DNA from 2 places in the Rossellomorea oryzaecorticis genome. Region 2 is predicted to be linked to the other one. Evidence: riboswitches for the same ligand, from Rfam matches in the RefSeq annotation. Region 2 holds a riboswitch; the other holds the start of a gene.
What was found. A riboswitch is a leader RNA that binds a small molecule or an ion and turns the genes downstream of it on or off. The one in region 2 is predicted to bind FMN.
Positions count from the first base shown of each region.

Region 1 (12,314 bases), 170 kb from region 2:
GTTCCAAGTTCCATTCCAATGACCATGAATAACAGTGTCCATGGAAGCATTGCTGCAAATGTATACAGAGTGAAAGCAGGCAGGGACATACGGCTTATTCCTGCCGGGATGCTGATTGCATGGCGCACTACCGGAATGAACCTCGCAGTGAAAATAACGATGGTGCCATAACGCCTGAACCATGACTCTGCTGATTCGATATGTTTTTCAGATATGAACAAGTATTTCCCGTATTTCTTGAAAAATGGCCTGCCGCCGTAATACCCAAGCCAGTAAAGAAAGAGCTGGGCGACAGTCCCTCCGATCACCCCTGCCAGAAATGCCCCTATAAAAGAAAATTTCCCCGAACTGACCATAAAGCCCGCATAACTTAAAACAAGCTCACTTGGAATGACTTCGATCATGAGGGCAAGTGCGACTCCTATATATCCCCAATCCGTTAACATTGTCAGAATATCAGTCAACCACTCGTGATTCATCCTATACCTCCTACATGACTCCTGAGAATTGCAGAATGAGAATCAAGATCCCCAATGCCCACACATAATAAGAAAAGATTTTTAAAGAATGCTTTTTTAAGAAATTAACCATCGAAACAATGGCGAGGTACCCGAAGACAGCCGCTGTAACCGTGCCAACTGCAAGGCTTGAAAACGAAATCGCCTCCACATGGCCGCTCATCATTTCCTTGCCCTGAAAGACAATTCCACCCAGGATCGCCGGTGTTGAGAGAAGGAATGAAAAATAAGCAGCCGTTTCCCTGTCGAGCTTCCGGAAAAGTCCCGCTGCTATGGTAAGCCCGGACCGTGATAAGGCAGGAAAAATGGCCGCGGCCTGAAAGCTTCCGATCACAAGGGCATCCGTATAGCTGATATCATCCAGCTTCTTATGTCCGTTCTTCACCCCATCCGCCATGAACATGATCAATCCCGTCGCAAGGAATTCCCATCCGATCGTAGAGCCGCTTTTCGATATTGAGTCGAAAAAATCCTCAAAAGACAAGCCGATGATCACTGCTGGGACTGTTCCGAGTACCAGGATCCATGTCAGTTTACTGAAAGGGTGCCTGATCATGTGGAGAAGTTCTTTCTGATAAAAGACCAGCACCGCCACAAGAGTCCCGATATGCAGCATCGTATCAAGGAATAACCCTGCTTCCTCAAGACCAAAGGCGAACCTTCCCAGAAAAAGATGTCCGGTGCTTGAAATCGGAAGGAACTCGGTCAATCCCTGTATGATTCCGAGCACAAAAGCTTCAAATTTATCCATTTGGCATCGAACCTTTCATTTGAATTACGTTGGACAAACCACCTCACTTAACGTATATTCATAAGCGCCGGATTTCATGAAAAAGTTCGCCATATGATGAAACTTTTATAAAGGGAAAACGTAAATATAGAAGAGGCATTTATTATCATTTTAAAGGAGGGAATAAGATGCCCTCGAAAGACGAAAGATTACTGGCAGCACTTATCTATGTAATAAGCTTTTTCACAGTCTTCATTGGACCAATCATCCTATGGCTCTGGAAAAGAGATGACTCCGAATTCATTGATTACCACGGGAAAGAATACCTTAACTTCCTCATTTCCTATACAATCTACGGAATCGTCAGCTCCATACTCGTGATCGTACTGATCGGACTCGTCATTGCCCCGATCGTAGGAATCCTGGCCCTTGTCTTCACAATCCTGGCAGCCATCAAAGCCTACGAAGGAGAAACCTACCGAATCCCGACAGTCATACATTTTATTAAGTAGGTAAATTCAGTTTTGACTTTGGCTTTTCTTGATGTAATGTTTGAAAATGGTGATATTGAGTTAAGTAGCTTTCACTTGGTTGAAAATTCAGAGTGGATTGGAGCGTAAGGCACTTGACTCCGACGGGAAATAGAGGAAAAGTCGAGACCCCGCAGGCGGAACGCCGAGGAGGCTCGACTTCCTCCCCTCGGAAAGCAAGTGCCTGAAGCGAAAAGGAACGGTCTGAGTTCAGCAATATAATTTTTATACGTTAAGAGCTCATGGTCAAACAAACCGTGAGCTCTTACCCATTTATCTGGAATTCTATTGACATTTACAGCCCAAACTTGATAGTTTATATAAAAATAACTTCTCAAATACATAATTTGATAGACGCCAAGGCATAAGGAAGAAGGGAAGAAAAACATGACACGGATCGATAACAAAGAAAGGCTGCTCAGACTCATGACCATCTTCAGCCAGGAAACAGATGAAGACCATGAACTCAGCCTCGATGAAATCATTCACCGTTTCCAACAAATTTACGGCCCTGACGTAAAGCTGAATAAAAACTCCTTGAAAGATGATATCAATCACCTTATCAATCACTCGTTCGATGTGACCATCAACCAGGAAAAAGACGGACTTCCGAAATACTACAGTCATCAATATCGTCTGTTTGAATTATATGAACTCCGCATGCTGGTCGATGCCGTAGTATCCGCAAAATTCATTACAAAACAAGAAACAAGGCAGCTGATTGGTAAAATTAGAAAATTGACAAGCAACCACCAGGGAAAGAAGCTTCAAAATGAAATTCAAGTCGATTCTTCCATAAAGAGTGAAAGCCCCTACATTAGATTGGCGATTCACGACCTTCACCAGGCCATCTCAGAACGCCGCGTCATCACCTTTCAATACGGCCGGTATGACATTGACAAGAATTTCAACCTGAGTCACGAAGGCAGCCTTTACAAAGTAAAGCCATACGCACTTACGTGGGCAAATGATTTTTATTATTTAATCGCCTACTATTATGAGGCGGGCGAAATCCGTCATTACCGGGTAGACCGTCTGCGGAATGTCTCCATCCTGGAGGAATCCTTTCCATATGAATCATTTGATGTTTCCAAATACGTTCAATCCACCTTTCATATGTTTGCCGGCGATGAAGAATGGATCAAGGTTAAATTCCATAACGGATTGATCAATGTCATCATCGATAAGTTCGGCAAGGAAGCAGACATCCGTAAATATGATGATGAGCACTTCATACTATCAACCAAAGCAAGGATCAGCGGCGGACTCGTAAACTGGATCCTGAACTTCGGCTCCCAGGCAAAAGTGATTTCCCCCAATTCACTGTTCCAAACCGTAAAAGAAGAAGTAACCAAGATGAACAACCTATATGAAAACTGAAAATCCTGCATTCTGCAGGATTTTTTTTGAATCTTAGATTCTTCATATTGAATATTACATGGTTTTTACTCGTTCTAGCATTTTATTGGAGTGCAAGACGGAAACTCCTATAGGAAAAGCGGAAGGGCTTTGCTCATAGGCGTGTGGCATAAGACGAATTGGCTTAGAAGGCGTTCTTTGCCTTCTTGGCCGGATTGACTTATGACATGTGCCTCTAAGCCCTGTAGGTGGAAAGCGTGCCCCCCATGAATAAGAAAAAAGGAGGCTCATCTACCGCCCGTGGAAAGCGAAATTTTGCACGGGAATTAAATGCGGTAAAGAAAGTGAAAAAAAATGAACGTTTTTTCCTCCTGTGCGTCTTATCTATAGAAAAACAAAAGGAGGAAACAAACATGCAGGAACTAGAACAAGCATTACAAACGATAAACTGGGGGCTGATTGCCCCGCTCATCATATTACAACTTATCCTTATGGTCACAGCAGTCATCGACCTGATCAGGATAAAGCACACAAACGGACCCAAATGGGTGTGGCTTCTGGTCGTATTGTTCATAAACCTGATCGGTCCGATCATCTATTTCATTTTCGGAAGGAGACAAAATGGATGAATGTACTTGAAGTGACAGCTCTTGAAAAGAAGTATAAAGAAAAGCATGCAGTCAAAGGGATTTCATTTCAACTTGAGAAAGGGAATTGTACAGCTCTCATCGGTCCGAATGGCGCAGGCAAAACGACCACTTTAAATATACTGACAGGACTGACGCCGCCTACAAGCGGAAGCTTCACGACGCCAGAGCATTCTGGTGATATCCGGTCAATCATTGGGTATCTCCCTCAATATCCTTCATTCTTCGAGTGGATGACAGGAATGGAATATTTAACTTTTTCAGGTGAAATCACCGGGCTGTCAAGGGTCGATTCACGTCAAAGAAGTGAAGAATTACTCACGCTCGTCAACTTGAATGAAGGAAAAAACAGAAAGATCAGCCAATATTCAGGGGGAATGAAGCAAAGGCTGGGGATTGCCCAGGCTCTTATTCATCAACCTAAACTCGTGATCCTCGATGAACCGGTTTCCGCACTTGATCCGTTTGGACGCAGGGAGGTACTTGATCTTCTGAACGAATTAAAAAAACACACGACCATCCTGTTTTCAACCCACATACTGAATGATGCAGAGCAAGTATGTGACAATGTTCTTTTTCTTTACGACGGCAAATTGATCGAGCAGGGGCCATTGTCCGATATTAAGGCGAAGCATCAGACCTCAACCATGAAGATAGAATTCAAAGGAAGTGCAGTACATTACAAGAATATTCTTCAGGACTTACCGTGGGTCAACCAGATAAAAGTAGAAAAAGAGTCTCTGATTTTTGAAGTGGAAGATATAGAAGAAGGAAGAAGCCGGTTATTCCGCATCATTGCCGAGGGGAACTGGCCGGTGGTACGGCTTGGAAGCAGCGATCAAAGTTTAGAGGAATTATTTATGAAGGTGATGAGATAAATGAAGATCACATGGGTTTTATTTAAAAAAGAGATGATGGAATCTGCCCGTAATTTCAAGTGGCTCTGGATGCCGATCGTATTCATCCTGTTCGGGGTCACCGAACCTTTGACAGCTTATTATCTGCCCGATATTCTACAGTCCTTGGGGGATCTGCCCGAGGGGGCAGTAATAGAGATTCCGCCTCCTTCTTCCGCAGAAATTCTTATGTCCACATTCGGCCAGATGAATACACTTGGAGTGCTTGTAATCATCCTTGCTTTCATGGGGATTGTCTCAGGCGAGAGGAAAAGCGGTAATGCAGCGATGATTCTTGTTAAGCCGGTGTCCTTTCATGCTTATATATACTCGAAATGGGCAGCGGCACTCCTTCTTATATGGACTTCTTATATCCTTGGTCTCGCTTCAACCTGGTATTATATTAATTTATTGTTTGAGAATATATCCCCGGCTGCCTTCTTTCAGTCACTGGCCGTATACGGCATGTGGCTGACGTTCTTATTGACGATGCTCTTATTCTTCAGTGCAATGGTTAAAGCATCCGGGGCAGCAGCTTTTTCTGCGGTAGCGGTTTCCATTATCCTCAGCTTTTTATCCGGGTCGCTGCCAGAAAAGATGAAATGGTCTCCTTCACGGCTTTCTTCCTACATTCCGGAAATAGTGAGCGGTCAGGGGTGGGCCGGCGATCTTACCATTGCCATGCTGGGTACAGGGGGATTATGTCTGTTATTATTGATATTGACTCCAAATCTATTTAGACGGAAAGAACTTACGTAATTCAATGAATAAGGGGACATTATATGACGAGGAACCGGGCAGGGATACTGATAATCGAGCAGAATAAAATTGCTGTGATTAAAAGGACCATTGGAAAAGATGAATATTTTGTCATTCCCGGCGGCGGGGTGGATGAGGGTGAATCATTCGAAGAGGCAGCCGTGCGTGAAGCAGAAGAAGAGCTTGGAATTGAAGTGAAAGAACTTTACCTTGCGCTGGAATTTGAGCAAAATGGTTCCCAAAAGTATTTTTTTGGAGGAAAATATATAGGTGAATTGGGCCGTGGGACAGGGGAAGAATACCGGTCCGGTAGAGGAACTTATCTTCCGTGCTGGATTGATCTGCATCGACTGAAAGATGTGGTGCTTTATCCGGAGGAAGTGAAGTTATACCTGTTACAACAGTGACCAGGAGGCATTATTCATGATGATTGACCAAACAGGACTTGTGCTTGAAGGCGGAGGAATGAGAGGCATTTACACTGCAGGGGTCCTTGAGTACTTTCTGGAAAACGATTTGCATTTTCCTTATGTTACGGGCGTTTCTGCAGGAGCCTGCAATGCGGCGTCTTATATTTCCAGGCAGGCAGGGAGAAATAAAAAGGTGAATATAGGTTTCATACGGGATCCGAGATACCTGAGCTGGAAAAATTATTGGAAGACCGGTGAATTATTCGGTATGGATTATGTTTTTGATGAAATCCCGAATAAACTGGTTCCTTATGATTATAAAGCTTTTCAATCCAGTGAAACCGAGTTTGTCATTGGCACCACGGATTGTCACAGCGGGGAACCGCGTTACTTTTCACGAAATGATTACGGGGAAGACATATTAACGATCATAAGGGCATCAAGCTCTCTTCCTTTTTTTGCGCCAGTTGTGGAATACGGCGGGCATCATCTCCTTGACGGGGGAATCAGCGATCCGATCCCAATTCACAAAGCGGAAGAAGATGGTTTCAAGAAGAATATCGTGGTTCTCACCCGGAATAAAGGCTATTACAAGAAGCCGTCCCGGTTCTCTTTCTTCATCAAAAGAAAATACCCGCACTACCCGGAACTTCATAAAACCCTCATGAATCGCTATCTGGTTTACAACCAGACGGTAAAAGAGCTCGAGGAAAAAGAGAAAGAAGGAAAGGCCCTCATCATCCAGCCGCGGCTGCCATTAAAGGTAAGCAGGATTGAAAAGGACCCCAATAAGCTGGATGAATTGTATGAGCAGGGATATGAGGATGCAAAGAACAAGCATAGCGAAATCCTGAAATGGGCCGAAATCGCTCCCGCTGAAGCAACCCCCTCATAAAGAGTGATTTCATGCTTGAGGCTGACGAGTGTAGAATCAAATATAGCAATGTAAAAAAGAGTGCCAAATCAAGTTGATTTTGTCGCTCTTTTTTATTTGATAATCTTTCTTGCCGTAGAAACTGAATAATCTTGAACTGAAATACCTTGTTCTCTGGCTAATTTAGTAAAGTAATATTCTTGGGGTTTTAAATGAGAAAGTTACTTGGTTATGTGTCCTTAGAATTATAGGGTTAACTTTTATATTATTTTCTCTTATGGGATGTGGAGGTTGATGGAAATGTAGGACATACGTTTTTATGTTGGGAACGATATTAGCTTTGGTAACTGCACTATTTAGTGATAAGGGGAAAACCAAGACAGTCCCGATCTCAATAATAGAAACTCTAGTGGTTGGATTTATTAAACTAACTTTAGGATTTTTGACGAATTGTGGTCTATATGCGTTCTTATCATGTGTTTGCAATAGGTATCAGCCCACTCCAGCGGTTGATTGGAGTGGAAGACGAAGACTCCTGCGGGAAAAGTAGCTAATGTGAGACCCCGGAGGCGAAGCCGAGGAGGCTCACAAGCTACCCGCGGAAAGCGAAGTCTTCCACGGAAATCAATAGCGGCGATTAGAACCCATTTTATTAAATAGAGGTTTTCGCTTCAATACAGAACCAATTACTTTAAAGGGTCTTTTTTTTATCCTTCAAACATACATATGGTAATGATTCGTGGAAAGGACGAGCATTCATGAACCTTTATCATATATACAGGAACGAACAGCACACATTGCTTTATCATGGTATTATGTATTTGCTGATTGGCGTCGGTATGCTCCTGGTGGTAGAAGAACTTTTTTACTTTCCGCTGCTGCTGTTTATACCTGCCATGACGAACCTCTATTTAAGCCGCAGCATCAAGAAGGAAATCAGGAAGTCAACCCGGCTGTTTTATGAAGAAATCCCGGTTTCGAGCCACTCTCTCATAGGAGTCAAGAGCAAAGAAGCCTTCTATTACTTAAAATCAAATGGCTGGTCCAGTTATTCACTTCAGAGGACCTCCCTCATCAATAGTCCCAAGCATTATGTTTTTCAGCGAAAAGATAAATTACCTCTAACACTTTATAAGTGGAGCAGACGGGTCATCATTGCCAATGAGAAAAAAAACATAGAATATAGACTCAAATATCACAGCTTGACTGCGATTGAATGGGTTAATGAAGAAGATGGAGAGACGATCCTTTTGTATAAAGGGAATAAGAGGTGGGTTTTGAATTATAAAGGAAAAAACCGTCTATCCCTGCAAAAAGGCTTCCTCCCACAAAGCTTTCAGAGACTGTTCGACAGTCATCACAGCCATGTAACGTTTTTTGAAGCCTATTCAGAAGCGGATGATTGGCTGCTGATTTTCCTATGGCTTGTTGATTCAGATTATTTTCTTACTTCTTAGTCATTGTTTGAAAGAGATGGGGAATCCTATTCAGGTACTGGAGGTGAGAAGATGAATGCAAGTTATAAACAATGCCTGACTGCCTTGAGGAACTGCATGGAGGCATGCAATGTCTGCTATCATGCGTCATTAAAGGAAGAACAACGTATGATGCAATGCATCGAACTTGATCGTGAATGCGCCGACATTTGTTCATATGCTATAAATGCGATTCAAAGAAGCAGCAAATTTGTGTCCGGCATTCTAACACTTTGTGCTGAAATCTGCGAGGCATGCGGAAAAGAGTGTGATACACACGACCACAGGCATTGCAAGGACTGTGCCGCAGCATGCTTCGACTGTGCCGAGGAATGCAGGAAACTTGTTTGAATGAAAGGAATGATTCCTTAAAGAAGGGACATTCCTTTTTTGATTTTTTGGTCCAAATGATTTAAATTTTTAATGAGATGAGTATCAGAAGTGAACTCTGGTAGAAAACTATGATAGAATAATGTTAATCGAATATGGTTTCCTTCGGGGCAGGGTGAAATTCCCTACCGGCGGTGATGAGCAAAGAGCTCTCAGTCCGTGACCCGGCTGACTAAGGTCAGACGGTGGATTTGGTGAAATTCCAAAGCCGACAGTGATAGTCTGGATGGGAGAAGGAAAGGCAGTATTTATTGATGGGAAAGCAGAGAACCATATTGATTGGATTTTTCTGAATAGTATCATTAAATATGTTTATTTGTCATGCCAATCTCCCCAAGTTATTTTTCTTGGGGTTTTATTTTTATATAGAGAGAGGAGGTATACTTATGGAGCACAAGGATTATATGCAGCTTGCACTTACGATGGCCGCGGCCACCAATGGACAGACATCACCGAACCCGGCAGTGGGAGCCGTCGTTGTTAAAAACGGTGAAATTGCAGGGATGGGTGCCCATTTAAAGGCTGGAGAAGGACATGCTGAAGTCCTTGCCATTACTGCAGCAGGTGAAAAGGCAGATGGTGCAGACATATACGTCACACTGGAACCTTGTTCTCATTATGGCAGAACTCCGCCGTGTTCACAGCTTATCATTAAGAGCGGAATCAAAAGGGTGTTCATTGCCACGACAGATCCGAACCCGCTGGTAGCCGGCAAGGGAATAGAGCAGCTCCGGCAGGCCGGTGTGGAGGTTCATATAGGGGAAGGCAGGGAAGAAGCACTGGAACTCAATAAACATTTCTTTCATTATATGAAGTATCAAACCCCCTATGTGACGCTGAAAACCGCCGTTACCCTTGACGGCAAGACTGCTGTTGCTTCAGGAGACAGCAAATGGATCACATCTGAAGAATCAAGGCTCGATGTCCACTATGATCGTCACCGGCATGACGCGATATTAGTTGGAGTCAATACAATCATCCGCGATAACCCGCACCTTACCACCCGTTTGCCCCAAGGTGGAAAAAACCCCATTCGAATTATTTTAGATAATACCCTTAGAACTCCACTTGAGTCCAATGTTGTAAGAGATAAAGAAAGTAAGACGATCATCATGACGAGTGATTCAATTACGGAAGAGGACAAGGTCCCTTACCTGCAAGAAGGTTGTGAAGTCATAACTCTCCCGGATAAACGGATCGATTTGCAATCAGTGTTAAAAGAATTAGGCAAGAATTCAATCCAGTCCGTTTATGTAGAAGGCGGATCATCGGTCCATGGATCTTTTCTTGAACAGAAAGCTTTTCAGGAACTCATCATCTATATGGCGCCGAAGCTCATCGGCGGCCGGGATGCTCATACCAGTTTTGGCGGGAGTGGAGTATCTGCCATTAAAGAAGGTCTTGAGATGAATATCGTTTCGATGAAAACAATCGGGCCTGATATAAAAATAACGGCTCACCCAAAAAAACACTCCAATATGAAAGAAGGCTGATGAATTGTTTACCGGAATCATAGAGGAAATCGGGAAAATCGATCAAATTAATAAAGCTGCGGCATCGATGGTGCTTTCCATATCTGCCCGCAAAATTCTGAAAGATGTCCATATCGGGGACAGCATAAGCATAAACGGAGTTTGTTTGACGGTTACGTCTTTTACTGACAGCAGGTTTCAAGTCGACGTGATGCCGGAAACATTCGAGGCGACGACACTCAGGGATTTGACGGCCGGGTCTCGTGTGAATCTCGAGAGAGCAATGGCAGCAGGCGGACGTTTCGGCGGCCATTTTGTCAATGGACACGTTGACGGTATAGGAACGATCACGAGGCTCGAACAAGTTGAAAATGCCGTCTATGTAGATATTTCTGTACCAAAAGAACTTTCACCTTATTTCATTATGAAGGGGTCCGTTGCGATCGACGGCACATCCCTGACTGTATTTGGACTGAGCGATGATTCCATCACGGTATCACTCATCCCGCAAACGAGGGGAGATACGGTCCTGGGTCAAAAGAAGACAGGAGATAAGGTCAACGTGGAATGCGATGTCATGGCCAAGTATTTTCACCGATTTTATGAACAGGCACAGCGAAAAGAAAGAAGTACAAGTAAAATCAGCTATGAATTCTTGAACAATCACGGATATGCTGATTAACCGAGGAGGAACTCCAGATGTTTCATACAATCGAAGAAGCAGTAGAAGATTTGAGAAACGGGAAGGTCGTCATCGTAGTTGACGATGAAAATCGTGAAAATGAAGGAGACTTCATTGCCCTTGCTGAAAAAGCGGCGCCTGAAGTCATAAATTTCATGGCGAAAGAAGGAAGGGGCCTTATCTGCGCTCCCATTTCAGAAGAACTCTCAACCCGTCTGAAACTTTCTCCGATGACGGATGAAAATACAGATCCACACGGAACGGCGTTTACAATCAGTATTGATCACCGGTCTTCGACGACAGGGATCAGTGCTTTCGAAAGGTCGGAAACCATTCAACAGCTTCTGAACCCGTTGTCACAGCCGGATGATTTCAAGCGCCCGGGACATGTTTTCCCGCTGGTTGCAAAAAAAGGCGGGGTGTTGAAACGGGCAGGTCACACGGAAGCAGCCATTGATCTCGCAACGATTGCCGGATCCAAACCGGCCGGTGTCATTTGTGAAATCATGAATGAAGACGGCACAATGGCAAGAGTCCCTGAATTAATGAAGATTGCTGAAAAATGGGATTTAAAAATCATTACAATCGAAGAATTGATCCGTTACCGGCGCAGCAAAGAAAAACTTGTCACAAGAGAGGTCGAAATCGAACTGCCGACTGAGTTCGGTCAATTTAAAGCGGTTGCCTATACGGAGAACCTGACTGGAAAAGAACATATCGCACTTGTCAAAGGTGAGTGGAAAGAAAATGAAGACGTCCTAGTCAGGGTTCATTCTGAATGCCTTACAGGTGATGTCTTCGGTTCGAACCGATGCGACTGCGGTCCGCAGCTCGCCACGGCACTTGCCCAGATCGAAGAAGCAGGGCAGGGGGTCCTGCTGTATATGCGGCAGGAAGGACGGGGCATCGGCCTGATCAACAAACTGAAAGCGTATAAGCTGCAGGAAGAGGGTTTTGACACGGTTGAAGCCAACCATAAACTCGGCTTCGGGGCAGACCTGAGGGAATATGGCATTGGTGCCCAGATTCTCAGGGATTTGAACATAAAGCGCATCAAGCTGTTAACGAATAACCCCCGGAAAATCGCAGGCATAAAAGGGTATGGATTGGATATCGTCGATCGTGTGCCGATCCAGATCCCGGCCAAACTGGAAAATGAAAAGTATCTAAAAACAAAACATGTAAAACTGGGTCATTTATTAAAATTCTAATATTATATTATCTAATTGGAGGAATGAAAAATGAAAACAATTTACGAAGGTAATTTAGTCGGAACAGGCCTGAAAGTGGCAATCGTGGTATCCAGATTCAATGAATTCATCACATCCAAGCTGCTTGGCGGGGCTGAAGATGCACTGAAGCGCCATGGCATCGAAGAAAATGATATCTCGGTAACATGGGTTCCGGGTGCATTTGAAATCCCGATGATTGCCAAGAAACTGGCTCGTTCCGGTAAATATGATGCCGTCATCACCCTTGGTACGGTCATCCGCGGAGCAACTGCCCACTTTGAATATGTAAGCGGAGAAGTAGCCAAAGGAGTGGCTGGTCTTGCATTGCAGGAAGATATCC
Region 1 covers NZ_JBJOSA010000006.1:211,569-223,882, forward strand. The annotation lists gene ACKA06_RS09995 (DedA family protein) at 1-479, opposite strand, end outside; gene ACKA06_RS10000 (undecaprenyl-diphosphate phosphatase) at 490-1,269, opposite strand; gene ACKA06_RS10005 (DUF4870 domain-containing protein) at 1,437-1,760, shown strand; gene ACKA06_RS10010 (helix-turn-helix transcriptional regulator) at 2,166-3,158, shown strand; gene ACKA06_RS10015 (PLD nuclease N-terminal domain-containing protein) at 3,551-3,766, shown strand; gene ACKA06_RS10020 (ABC transporter ATP-binding protein) at 3,763-4,662, shown strand; gene ACKA06_RS10025 (ABC transporter permease) at 4,663-5,439, shown strand; gene ACKA06_RS10030 (NUDIX domain-containing protein) at 5,463-5,846, shown strand; gene ACKA06_RS10035 (patatin-like phospholipase family protein) at 5,866-6,744, shown strand; gene ACKA06_RS10040 (hypothetical protein) at 7,482-8,180, shown strand; gene ACKA06_RS10045 (four-helix bundle copper-binding protein) at 8,232-8,549, shown strand; FMN riboswitch at 8,686-8,830, shown strand; gene ribD (bifunctional diaminohydroxyphosphoribosylaminopyrimidine deaminase/5-amino-6-(5-phosphoribosylamino)uracil reductase RibD) at 8,975-10,081, shown strand; gene ribE (riboflavin synthase) at 10,086-10,742, shown strand; gene ACKA06_RS10060 (bifunctional 3,4-dihydroxy-2-butanone-4-phosphate synthase/GTP cyclohydrolase II) at 10,760-11,953, shown strand; gene ribH (6,7-dimethyl-8-ribityllumazine synthase) at 11,984-12,314, shown strand, end outside.
Region 1: it holds a riboswitch for FMN, as region 2 does, so the genes downstream of both, ribD (bifunctional diaminohydroxyphosphoribosylaminopyrimidine deaminase/5-amino-6-(5-phosphoribosylamino)uracil reductase RibD) here and ACKA06_RS09060 (ECF transporter S component) in region 2, are expected to answer to the same signal.

Region 2 (12,314 bases):
TTCACGATTTCGTGAACCCCTTTCTTCTTGAACAGCTTTCGGAGTTCGTCACTATTCACTTCATAATCATTATTGCCCCAGATAAAATAAACAGACCCGATCTCCGCTAATTTATCCAAGTTTTCCTCCACTCTTGATAAAGGAACCGCCTTTTCCGTCAAGTCCCCTCCTATAACTGCAAAATCCGCTTTATTACGGACTTTATCAATCAGGTCCGAATCCAGTTTACGTTTATGTATGTCCGAGATAAAGAATAGGGTCATTTCCTTATCACCGGGAAAATCACGAAATGTAAAAGAATGAGTCTTTACTTCATTCCGGTGGGCTTCATAATACATAAAAAGGAGAAGTATTGCTCCTCCCATTAATAAAATACTTATTATTTCAAGCATGATGGCCTCCTTGCCTGCGCAAATCTAAAGAAATAATACCATAAAAAACCGCTAAGAAGGAAAAAATCAGAGTTTCCCAAATACCAAACAGCGAGAGACCATAGATCATGCATGCATGGACAGGTACAATCAACAGTTCTTTATGTAAATTCCCCTTGGACATCCGGATTAAAAATAGGCATTCAGCCTTTACCAGGGTCCCCTGTACAATAAAGCCAAGAATGCACATGATGGATGATGCAAAAAATTCAACCGGATGCAGGACAAGTTCAATGACCACTCCCGAAGCCTCATTTGATTCAATTTCCGGAAACCATTTAATGAATAAATATCCTAATATAAATGAACCTATCAGCCTGTAAATATAATGCATAATAAAATCCCTCCCATAAATCTTATGAGAAGGATTTTGATTCATACAGTGAATGATTGAAATTTATTATGCCTTATTCTTCTTCCTTAATGTGAAGGATTCTGAAACCTGATTTCTCCAGTTTATTGATGAATTTATCGATGTTATCTTTCTTTTCGATCTTCAGGACGATGCGCCTAAGCAGTTTATCTGTCGCATCGAATGTGACAAGGGAAATGACCGATTCTGAATATTGCTGGATAATATCCCCGAGTCGTGCGATCCTTCCTTCTGTCTCAACGGATGTGAAAGCAATCCTCACTCCCTTCCTTTCCATCCCGAATGCACTTTTGAATTGATCAAGTACATCATAGCGGGTTATGAGGCCCAGGAAGTTCCTGTTTTCGTCAATGACAGATAAGATGGGAAAGTCCTGCAATTCAACTAATGTATCTTCGAACACATTGCTTTCAACCAGGAATTTATCCTGATGGATGGCGATATCGGCCGTCCTTGTTTCTTTCAGGAACTTCTCTCTTTCCATACCTGACAAAAAGAAATTCTGATAAATATTGTAACGGGTCACAACACCAGCATACTGTTCTCCCGATAATACTGGAAGTCCGTCTATCTTGTGATGCTCCATTACTTCAAGCGTTTTTCCGATTGAGTCATTTTCATTGACGACATAGCATTTATGCTTTGGAATCATGGCACTTTTTACGAACAATTGAACCACCTCTTTATTTATTTCCTACGCTTAAATTATTCAACATTTTTTACTGAAATCCCTTCTTTCAGGAGGCTATTAATTTTTCTAACATGTTCTTTAAGACTCATTCATATATTGTTACGAAGGAATTTCTAAACAGGAGGGATACTTGTGCATGATTTTTATAGAAGCTGGCACCCTTATGTCAGCCCTTTTGACCCATGTAAACCGATTACGACCAAGGTTTACTCGACCCCCCCGAACCTTTTCCTGGGGTTTCAGCCTCCTAATCTGGAACAATATGCACCAAAGGAGGCACTGAGGAAAGGGACGTTATGGAAAGTGTTTTATGACCCTTACTACAGCCCCTATGAAAAAATGAAGGGAGATTAAAGCCATGAAACAGCTTCCTGCACATTATTATGAAATCATGGAGGAGTTACAAGCCGTTGACTTCGTAATAGTTGATTTGACACTTTACCTTGATACCCACCCAGATGATCATGATGCGATTTCTCAATACAATATGTACGTAAAAACAAGAAAACAAATTAAAAAGAAGTTTGAAAAAGAGTTCGGCCCGCTGACCAGTTTTGGATACAGTTATTCAAATTACCCATGGGACTGGAAAGAGGCACCGTGGCCATGGCAGGTTTAATCTTAAGCAAGGGAGGAATCCATTCATATGTGGACATATGAAAAGAAGCTGCAATACCCCGTCAGGGTAAGTACATGCAATCCGACACTAGCAAAATATCTTGTGGAACAATATGGGGGTGCAGATGGAGAGCTGGCAGCTGCACTGCGGTATCTGAATCAGCGGTATACGATTCCAGATAAAGTAATCGGATTGCTCACAGATATTGGAACGGAAGAATTTGCACATCTGGAAATGATTGCAACCATGATTTATAAATTGACCAAGGATGCTACACCTGAAATGATGAAGGCAGCCGGACTTGATGCCCATTATGCCAGTCATGACAGTGCACTTTTTTATCATAATGCATCAGGGGTCCCTTGGACGGCATCTTATATCCAGGCCAAAGGAGATCCGATCGCAGATATTTATGAAGATATTGCAGCGGAGGAAAAAGCCAGGGCAACCTATCAGTGGATCATCAATTTAAGTGACGACCCTGATTTGAATGACGGGCTCAGGTATCTTCGCGAACGAGAGATCATTCACTCGCAGCGATTCAGGGAAGCTGCTGAAATACTTAAAGATGAACAAGGTAAAAAGAGATTCTTCTGATATGCATGAACCTCTTAGCGTTTGGCAGGCCAGCCTGTCGAACGCTTTTATTCATACAGCTCCTGCAGCCTGCCCCGCTATTATTACTTACTCCCATGATAGAGATTGATATCGAATTGGCTTTTCATCTTATCGAAGACCTCGTGCCTCTTTTTCCAGGCATCTTCTTTCCAGAGGTCCTTGCTCCTGTCTATGATTTCCTTGCGCAAATCCTGATACTCCTTTTCTTTTTTCTCTTTCAGCTGATGAAGGACTTTGACCGCTCCGAATAGCCCCCCTATAAATACCGTCAGATATAAATGGACCGATTGTGATACATAGACTGAAAACATTGCGCCAAAAGAGTATGAGTAAGGACCAAGCACAGACTTGGCTAAATAATACAGAAAGCAAAATGCTGTAAAAACGGAAAGCCACAAGATAGATACATGCATTTTTTTCGCGCGGTCAAACTTTTGTTTTCTTTCGATCAGATTCTGCAGCATCTGTTTCGTAGCTTGATCCGTCCAATCTTCAAAACCCCTGATTGAGTCATGCATATCACATCCCTCCCTTCTATCATTCTATGAACTTGTCCACTTGTATAGAATCGTACTTTATTAAAATCCCTATTTTCAGGCAATAAAAAAACCCGCTTTTTAGCGGGGCAGTATTCACCGGGAAAGAGGTATTTTCAAGACCTGTCCCGATTGAATTTCATTTGTCGTGAGATTATTAGCGCTTTTAATAATCTCTATTCCATCCTGGGAATGATAGTATTTCATCGCGATGCGAAAAATTGTTTCACTTGGCTGTACAGTGTGATAGATGACCTTTGTATTTGTTTCCTGTACCGGTGGTTCCGGGTTGGACTCTGGTGCAGATTCTGAAGTTTCGGCTTTTGCAGGCTCCTCCACTTCTGCGGCTTTTGCAGCAGGAAGTTTTTTCCCGCTTTTCGATTCTTCTTCTCCTGCGTTATCATTCTGCTTCTTTTTGGCTGATGCAGCCGTCTCTTCTTGTTCAGACTGTTCACTGTCGGGGTTTTCTTCAGCAGCGGCCGCCTTCTCCCCATCGTCACCGCCGCCTTCGTATTGGACTTCCTGTACTTCGTTCTTTTCTTCGGAAAAGACCGTCAAAGGCTCATTCCGGTTATCAAAATATGAATATATGCTGAAAACTGTTAAAGGCATTAATATAAAAAATAAAAGCAATAGGCTGATTAATGGATACTTCAGTTTTACTTTATTCTTTTTTTTCTTTTCTCGATGTAATTCACTTCTCGGTGGCAGGGGTTCCCTTTTTTTAGGAGCAGGTTCCTCTTGAACCCTTTCAATTTTCTGTTTTGATTTATCTGCTAGGTCACGAAATGGGTCTTTGCTCATGAGACATCCCTTCTTTTCTTGCTTTACTTGACTTAAAACGCATGTAAATCCCTAATAAAAAGTCAATGATAAAGTGCATCATAATGGTGACCAATAAATTCCCGGTCACTTCATAAATCATGCCGATCCAAAAACTTAAAACAACAATATTCATGATAAGGAACCAATGAGCCCAATAGCGAAAGTGAATGACAGCGAAAATGATACTGGAAAGTATAAGTCCCAGGTGAAATTGTATGATCCCCCGGAAGAGGATTTCCTCACTGACCGCAATGACGAATGCCAGGAGGGCAATTTCACCTATATTCCGTTCTGAGAATATCCTTTCATTCACCCCTCCATCATCATAAAACTTAGGAGGAAGGTACTTCATCAATACGAGATCCAACATGACGACAATCAATCCGAAAGATAATCCTACAGTCCAGATGGATGATGTCAAACGGAACTGACTTCCAAAAGTGGACCAATCTTCAAATAACAATATACCTAAAAAGAGGGCAATCGTTAATAGTACAATTTGAGTAAAAAACAAATGAAACGTTAATTGTTTTTTTGTGAGCTCCTTGATGATATCGCCTTGTTTCTTCATCCACATCACTTATCCTATTAAAATTTTTTCCAGTCTCTGCTCCCAATCCATCTCCTGGATTTCCTGCACTTCTTCTCCTGTGTCATATGTATGGAGGTCTTTCACGTCAAAACCACAGTTATCACAGCAATCTTCAGGTTTATTCTTCATTTTCTCATCAAAATACCGCAGGATGCCTTCCCTCCTGCAGGAATCATTATGAAGCCATTTTACCATTGAGATCAGTTTTTCTTTCTTATATATCAGCCGTTCATCCCGCAGCTGCTTAATATTGTGGATCTGCCGGTTCATCTCAGATACTGAATGATCATGAACATAATGGTCCAAAAATCTGAATTGACTTTCAGAGAGCTGTAAGGACGAAGCTAATTCATCGGACGATTTTGATTGATACAGCGTGACAAACCCTTCAATTTGATGATCAAAAGGAAGCTCCCCCTCCATCAAATGCAATGGAAGCGAAAGATCTTGTTCTGTGAAAAGTACGATTGCTGCACTCTCTTTCCCGTCCCTTCCTGCTCTTCCGATTTCCTGCAAGTAAGCTTCAAGGCTGGAAGAAAAGTGAAAATGAATGACAAAACGAATATTTTCCTTATTTACACCCATACCAAAAGCTGAGGTTGCACATATTATACGCAGTTTATTTGTTAAAAACTGCTGCTGAATTAATATGCGCTCTTCCTGCTCCATGCCCCCATGGTAATGGGTGACATTTTCAAATCCCTTCTCCCTTAGGAGAACAGCCATTTCCTCTGCAAGCCTCCTGCTCGAAAAATAGATGACACCTGGACCTGTTAAGGAAGCTGCATAATCAATAAGCCTGCTTACCTTTTCTTGATGGGTATCGACCTTCTCAACCGTCAAAGCAATATTTTGACGGTCTACGGAATAAACGATTTCTGCAGGTTCCTTGAAGATCAGGACGTTTTTAATATCCTCTCTTACTTCTTTCGTAGCAGTCGCGGTCAAGGCTAGGGCAGGCGGGTTTCCCAATCCCCTCCTTATTTCTCCAAGCTGTAAATAATGCGGCCGGAAATCCGGTCCCCATTGTGATATGCAGTGGGCCTCATCAATGACAAATAAGGACACGGTCAAGGTCTCTACAGCTTTCCTGATATCAGGGTTACTGAGCATTTCAGGGGATATGAAAATAAATTTATATGTGTGCAGCCTTTCGATAGCCCGCTTCTTTTCAGGAAAAGATAAGAAGGAATTGAGAGCAATGACATTTTTTTCCCCTTTAACTTGCATTTGCTCCACCTGATCCTGCATCAAAGAAAGGAGAGGGGAAACGATGATGACCTGTCCTTCAAGCAGATATCCAGGCAGCTGGAAGCAAAGGGATTTACCCGTTCCGGTGGGAAGCATCGCCAATGTATCCGAACCGTTGAGAACAGATTCGATCACTTCTTTCTGTCCACGCCTAAAATCATGATAACCAAATCTCTCCTTAAGCTCTTGCAGGAGATCCATTTTTACCACCCGCCTTTGCAATAGCGATCCTTATTTGAAAATAGGTCAAATGAGGCAGCCTGTCCTTTATCGGCTTCAGTCTCCTCGTACCCAGTTCCTTCATGACCGAAGCTGCCTTCTTTAATTCAGCAGCTGGGATAAAGCAGTCTGTATCTAAATGATTATGTGTTAAGATAATCTCGATTAAATGATCTTCTACTGTATTCACTTTCAGCTTTCTGATTCGTGAAATGTCTTCAATCGAATACCCTTGACTATACAAATCGTAAGTCTTTGCAGTCGAAAGCGTCAAGTTCCTCTGCTTACTGCTTACGGTACTGAGATAAGATAAAATGATGTACTTGTCTTTGTGCTGATCTATTTTTGAAAGTAATCCATGAAGCAGATTAAGAAATCTGAACCGGTATTCTTCCCCGGTCAGGTTCATTTTTTCCGCCGTCTGCACCTCCGTCAAACCATAATCCTGGAAGCCGGTCAATCTGTAAACCAGGATGGAAGGATCTTCTTCTTGGTCTAGATCATTTAATATATCATGGAGTTCCTTGAATAACCCAGCCGCAAGTCTTTCCCTGTCAGCAACCCCCTTGAGGAACCTCTTGATCCAGTCCTGGACATTCCTGCTCCGCTGAACTGGATAATATGACAACTCTTTATGGTTCATATTTGAGAGGACCTGAACCAATAAATTCAACCTTCTCCAAAATACAATACTCCTGTCCCCATAGACGAGCCCATTCATATTGGAGGGAAAGAAAGCTGCCGGCTGATTTAATGCCGCTTCCCCTTTTTCAGTCAGAACGGCTTTTGATTCTTCACTAAGTAGAATGAATTGGTGCTCTTCCAACCCCGTCACTTTTTCATCAAAATAATCCCTGGACAGATTGGGGAGCGACAGAAAAAATGGCTGTAATTGAAATAAATGTGAATCCTGTATGGACTGGGACGACTTTTTACCTTTTAAAATATGAAAGGCCGAGTATATAGATCGTTCACCATTTAACTGCCTGAAGCAATATAATAATATTAATTGAAAATAAGTCATGGGATTTCTCCTCTGGAATTGCAGGTTATTGTCAAATATTGTACCATGAATTTCATGTCTTCTGATGTTTTGTTTTATGCAGTTAGGATAAATATAATAAATAACGGACCTAACTATTGAAATGTTCTACTTTCCTCTATAAAATATAAATTAGGTTATTTTTCTAACTCATTTTATGTATAATGAATGATTGAATATATAGAATTTTTTTCAGGAGGTTTTATCGTTGCCAAAATATACGATCGTTGACAAAGATACATGTATTGCATGTGGAGCTTGTGGAGCCGCTGCTCCGGATATTTATGACTATGATGATGAAGGGATTGCATTCGTGACCCTTGATGATAACCAGGGTACAGTGGAAGTGCCGGACGTACTTGAAGATGACATGATCGATGCATTCGAAGGCTGCCCGACAGACTCGATTAAAGTTGCAGACGAACCATTTGACGGTGACGCACTTAAATTCGAATAGTTCATCATAACAAAAGCGATCTTTTAAGATCGCTTTTTTGTTTTCTGTGTGTTGGTTGTGCTTCTATGCAGCAAAGCCCCGTCAGCATTTGCTGGCGGGGCTTTTTATGCTATCAAGCGGCTCTGTTCAATGGTGTTTGTTTCGAGAGCCAGCCTTGAAGTCGAAAGAATAATAATAAGAATACTACCGTAACCAAAGCACCCTTGAGAATGTTAAAAGGTACGATTCCCGTAATGATGATGCCTGCCGGCAGTTCAAAATTCATGAAATATTTATATGCAGGTAGCAGGACGAAATAATTCAGTATTCCCAACGCAATGCTCATTACTACGGTACCGGTTACCAATCCTGCCAACAGCCCTTTTTTGGAATGGAAACGGGAATATACGAAGTGAGTCGGCAAGATCAGGAATACTCCTGCTGCAAAATTTGCAAAGTGTCCGATTGGCACTCCCGTGTCGCTCCCCGTCATGACATAGTCAATGATGTTCTTGAATAATTCGACAAGTATGCCGGCAAGCGGACCTAATGTAATGGTGGCGATCAAAGCGGGTACATCGCTGAAATCTACCATCAAGAATTTAGGAAACGGTGGAATTGGGAAGTTAAAAAGCATTAATACATACGAAATGGCACTTAACATGCCGATTGTTACAAACGTACGCGTAGTCATTTTTTTCATTGCACTTCTCTCCCTTTGGAGATTCATCTCACATAGAAGATCGTTCAGCCATTGAAGCACTAAAAAACTCCCAGATTAACTAACATCCCGGAGTTTCAAAAGGCGTGTCCAAATAAACGTTCAGCTTCCCATTTTCTAAACGTTTTGGCTAAAACCTTCATCTTCTCCCATCCAGACTGTACTGTCGGCTTTGGAATTTCACCAAATCCTGCCCCAAAAGGCTCGCGGGCTTAGAAACATCGAGTGTTTCATCACCGCCGGTAGGGAATTTCACCCTGCCCCGAAGACGAATCTTATTTTTTTATACATGTTCATTATACATAAAAGTCATTAAATTGGGAAGGAGAATGTTTCGAATTCGAAACAATCAACTTCCAACCTTGATTCTAAGCTCCTGTTCAGGAAAGATGACATTACTTTTTGCATCCATTCCATTCCACACTTTTACTTGATCAACAGATAATCCGTAAATTTGTGATATTCCCCATAAAGTTTCGTTTTCTTTAACAATATGTATGATTTCACGTTCGATTACGTTCCTCTTTTCTGCTGCTTTTTGATCAGCAGGATGGACGTTTACCGATGCTTCAAATGTTTGATACGGATCCTGACCTTTGGCAAAGACGAGCTGTCCGATTTCCCCCTCTCCAAAAATGTCAAAAGGGTTTATTGCATTCTTTTTGTCCAATGTCCATTCACCTTGGTGAACTTCAAAATGCAAGTGGGCTCCCGTGGACCTGCCTGTATTTCCCAAACGGCCGATTTGTTCACCTGATGTCACCACATCATTTTCAGCAACACTTCTGTCATTTAAATGTGCATATACCGTTTCATATCCATTCTCATGAGTGATAAACACAACGTGTCCATAGCTTTCTGAATAATACGACTTGCTCACGATCCCTCCAATGGAGGCATATACAGGGGAGCCGGCCGCCCCTCCTATATCCATCCCTTTATGAGTGCCTGCCCGGGTTCCGTATAAATCAGTGATTACACCGTCCACTGGAAAAATCCACTTACCTTCAGTGTTTTGATCCATGGCTTTTGCTTCCTTACCGGTTAGGAACATGATACTTACACATAAAGCCAAAAGTAAAACGATTAATAATCTTCTTGCATAATCTAAAAGCATGCTTGTCCTCCTCAAGGTACTCTGTAACTTTCCACGAGCCGGGAAATCCGATACTTATTACTATATGTATATCATTCCGAAAATATGATATGAGAAATTTTCCCTTTTGCTAGTTTGTCTTGAAAAAAATTATTTATGCAAAGGAAAAAGAGGTTGAGACAAAACATAAAGCTTAGAGGCCTCTGAATGAGCTTAACCATAAATGTACAATGAACAAATTAAAACCCGAACTAATTTGCCTCACCTCATGCAAATTAGTTCGGGTTTTACTTATACTAAATCACTTTTTTGTTCCAGCCTCTTTTGATTCACTCTATTCATTCAGGTTTTTTTTGTTAGGAGCCAAAGGTGTTTCCAGTGGCTCTGTAAAGTTAAATCCATTCCAGGTTTCCTGACGGATGTTTTGGAATAGAACTTTTTGATAACCGGAACTCTTGGCGGTAAGGAGAATTCCCTCTATCAGTTCCTGTGCGGATTGCTCCTTCATTGAATGTAAGTCCAGTTCTTCACTGAACGTCACAATCACCCTATCATCAGATTCTGTAACATTGACCGAGAGTTGTTCAGGTATCACACTCTGATATAGATCAGATGGCGTTTCTTTCATGGCAGCGATCGATTGCTTTATATTTCCCCCGCTTAAGCTGCCAGGAACCAAATATCTTCCCTTTCCATCAGGAGAATAACTATAAAATGGGCGATGCATAGCCCGGTTAAGCGGAATCGACGGCAATTTGCCGTAGTGGCTGAATTCAGGGGCGCTTCCATCTTCCGTCAGCAGGGTGATTTCCTTCACCCCCCGGTCCTCAAATGAATATAACAGCGATTGATAAAAGTTGGACTCCACTGCACTGCTTCCGCTATAAGGGTGATTATCTTCCAATGTCAGTAAAACATTTTCTTTGTTTTCACTAAGCGAAAGATCTCCCTTGATCGGGAAATAGTCTTGAAATCCCCACTCTTTCTCCGGGATCTTTCTGGAGATGTCTTCATATTGCTCAACCCAATCCGTCTGTTTCTCCTCCATTTCGGCAGAAGCGAGAACTGAAACTGGTACAGCTATCGCGTCTGATGACACAAGTCCATAGGAATAGTAATACTTGCCGTCAATATCCTCTTCGAACAAAGAAAGCCTTTCATGTTTTCCTTCTTCCTTCAAAGTTGTGAACTCTTTATTATCCTTATCACTTTTTTCGGCCATTTGCATTTGGTTTTCCTCTGTGGATCCGTCATCACGGGTTATTTCAGCCTTGGATTCAGCAGAAGGAGGATCTTCAGCAACTTTGGAATCCCCTGCGGAAGAATCGGTGGAATAAGCCCCCTCCATCGCGCTGTCTTCGCCTGACATTTGTGTGATAAGAGACGGAGCAAGCAGGACAACGATGAACAAGGCTGCAAGCGCCGCAATGACCGGTACATATCTTTTAAATCTGCCCGGCGCCCTTCTTTCTTCCTCTACTTTTGAATAAATCAAAGAGCGGGTTCGATCATCATTGAGCTTCGGAAGTTTTTTAAGCAAGTCTTCCACTTCACGGTCGTTCCAGTCTGATTTCTTCAATGTTTTCATCCCCCTTCCTCAACCGCTGTGTCATTTCTTGTTTAAGCCATTTCAATGCTCTATGCTGAGTCGTCTTCACTTTACTTTCAGACCACTCCAATACTTCTGAAGTTTCTTTGATCGATAAGTCCTGCAGATAACGCATGATAATTACAAGGCGATAGTCCGTCGAACACTCCTTCAAGCATTGGTACATCTCTTGAATTTCTTCGTTTGCTAAAACGATTTCTTCCGGAAGTGTTTCACCGGAAGCCAGATCACTCCGACCCCAGTCAAATTTTTCAAGAATGCGGTTTTTCCAATTTTTTTGTTTTCTGAAATGATCAACGGCCACATTTTTCGCTATGGAAAACAACCAGGTTTTTTCAGAGCTCTTCCCTTCGAAATTCTGGTAAGACTTCAATACCCGTATATAGACTTCCTGTACGAGATCTTCTGCATGCTGCCGGTTATGCACCATATAGATCAAAAAATTAAATACATCCTGATGATACTTTGTATATAATTCGTCAAAAACGGAGTTCATATTAACCCTCCCCGTCAACTGATTAGTCGATTATTTTGAAAAAACGTTACAGAATCCAACAGATTTTCAATGAAAATTCTACAGTTACCCAAAAAAGTCAACAGTATTACCTGCTTATCAAGGTGTCTACTGTTGACTTCTCTTTAGGGAAAATTGTTTCCCATGTAACAAGATTTATCGTCACATTTCTTTCAATTTCAAGCTATGTTGCGTTTATTCATCGATTTCTGGCTGAAAAGGTAGAAAGAACGTGAATGTTGTCCCATGTTTCAGTTTACTGTGGACTTGTATATGCCCTTTGTGGGCTTCTACGATATTCTTTGCGATGGCAAGCCCCAGTCCTGTCCCGGATTTACCCCTGGTCCTTGCCTTATCAGCCTTATAAAATCGCTCAAAGACGAAAGGAATGTCCTCTTCAGGTATTCCTGAGCCTGTGTCCTTGACGTGAAATAGAAAACCGCCTTTTTCTTCTGTCAATGAAACGGTGACCGTTCCATCTTCCGGCGTGTGCCTTACCGCGTTATCAATAAGGTTGGTCAATACCTGCTCGATACGATCGGGATCCATGATCATTTCCCTGTCCTTGTCAACGTTACTCATGAAGTAAATCGACACAGAGTTATCCCTTGCAGGCCCGAGGAATTTATTTGTCACTCTTTCCGTGAACCGCTTGATCGGCACAGAATCCTTATTCAACCGGATATGTCCGGCTTCCATACGTGCAAGATCGAGAAGGTCATTCACGAGCCTGCCCATCCT
Region 2 covers NZ_JBJOSA010000006.1:41,122-53,435, reverse strand. The annotation lists gene ACKA06_RS09120 (metallophosphoesterase) at 1-392, opposite strand, end outside; gene ACKA06_RS09115 (hypothetical protein) at 385-765, opposite strand; gene ACKA06_RS09110 (CBS domain-containing protein) at 839-1,474, opposite strand; gene ACKA06_RS09105 (spore coat associated protein CotJA) at 1,628-1,849, shown strand; gene ACKA06_RS09100 (spore coat protein CotJB) at 1,854-2,114, shown strand; gene ACKA06_RS09095 (manganese catalase family protein) at 2,142-2,711, shown strand; gene ACKA06_RS09090 (YpbF family protein) at 2,795-3,250, opposite strand; gene ACKA06_RS09085 (LysM peptidoglycan-binding domain-containing protein) at 3,365-4,072, opposite strand; gene ACKA06_RS09080 (CPBP family intramembrane glutamic endopeptidase) at 4,050-4,664, opposite strand; gene ACKA06_RS09075 (RecQ family ATP-dependent DNA helicase) at 4,674-6,137, opposite strand; gene ACKA06_RS09070 (helix-turn-helix domain-containing protein) at 6,115-7,179, opposite strand; gene ACKA06_RS09065 (ferredoxin) at 7,406-7,654, shown strand; gene ACKA06_RS09060 (ECF transporter S component) at 7,767-8,336, opposite strand; FMN riboswitch at 8,492-8,628, opposite strand; gene ACKA06_RS09055 (peptidoglycan DD-metalloendopeptidase family protein) at 8,704-9,471, opposite strand; gene ACKA06_RS09050 (GerMN domain-containing protein) at 9,785-11,029, opposite strand; gene sigX (RNA polymerase sigma factor SigX) at 11,001-11,555, opposite strand; gene ACKA06_RS09040 (ATP-binding protein) at 11,769-12,314, opposite strand, start outside.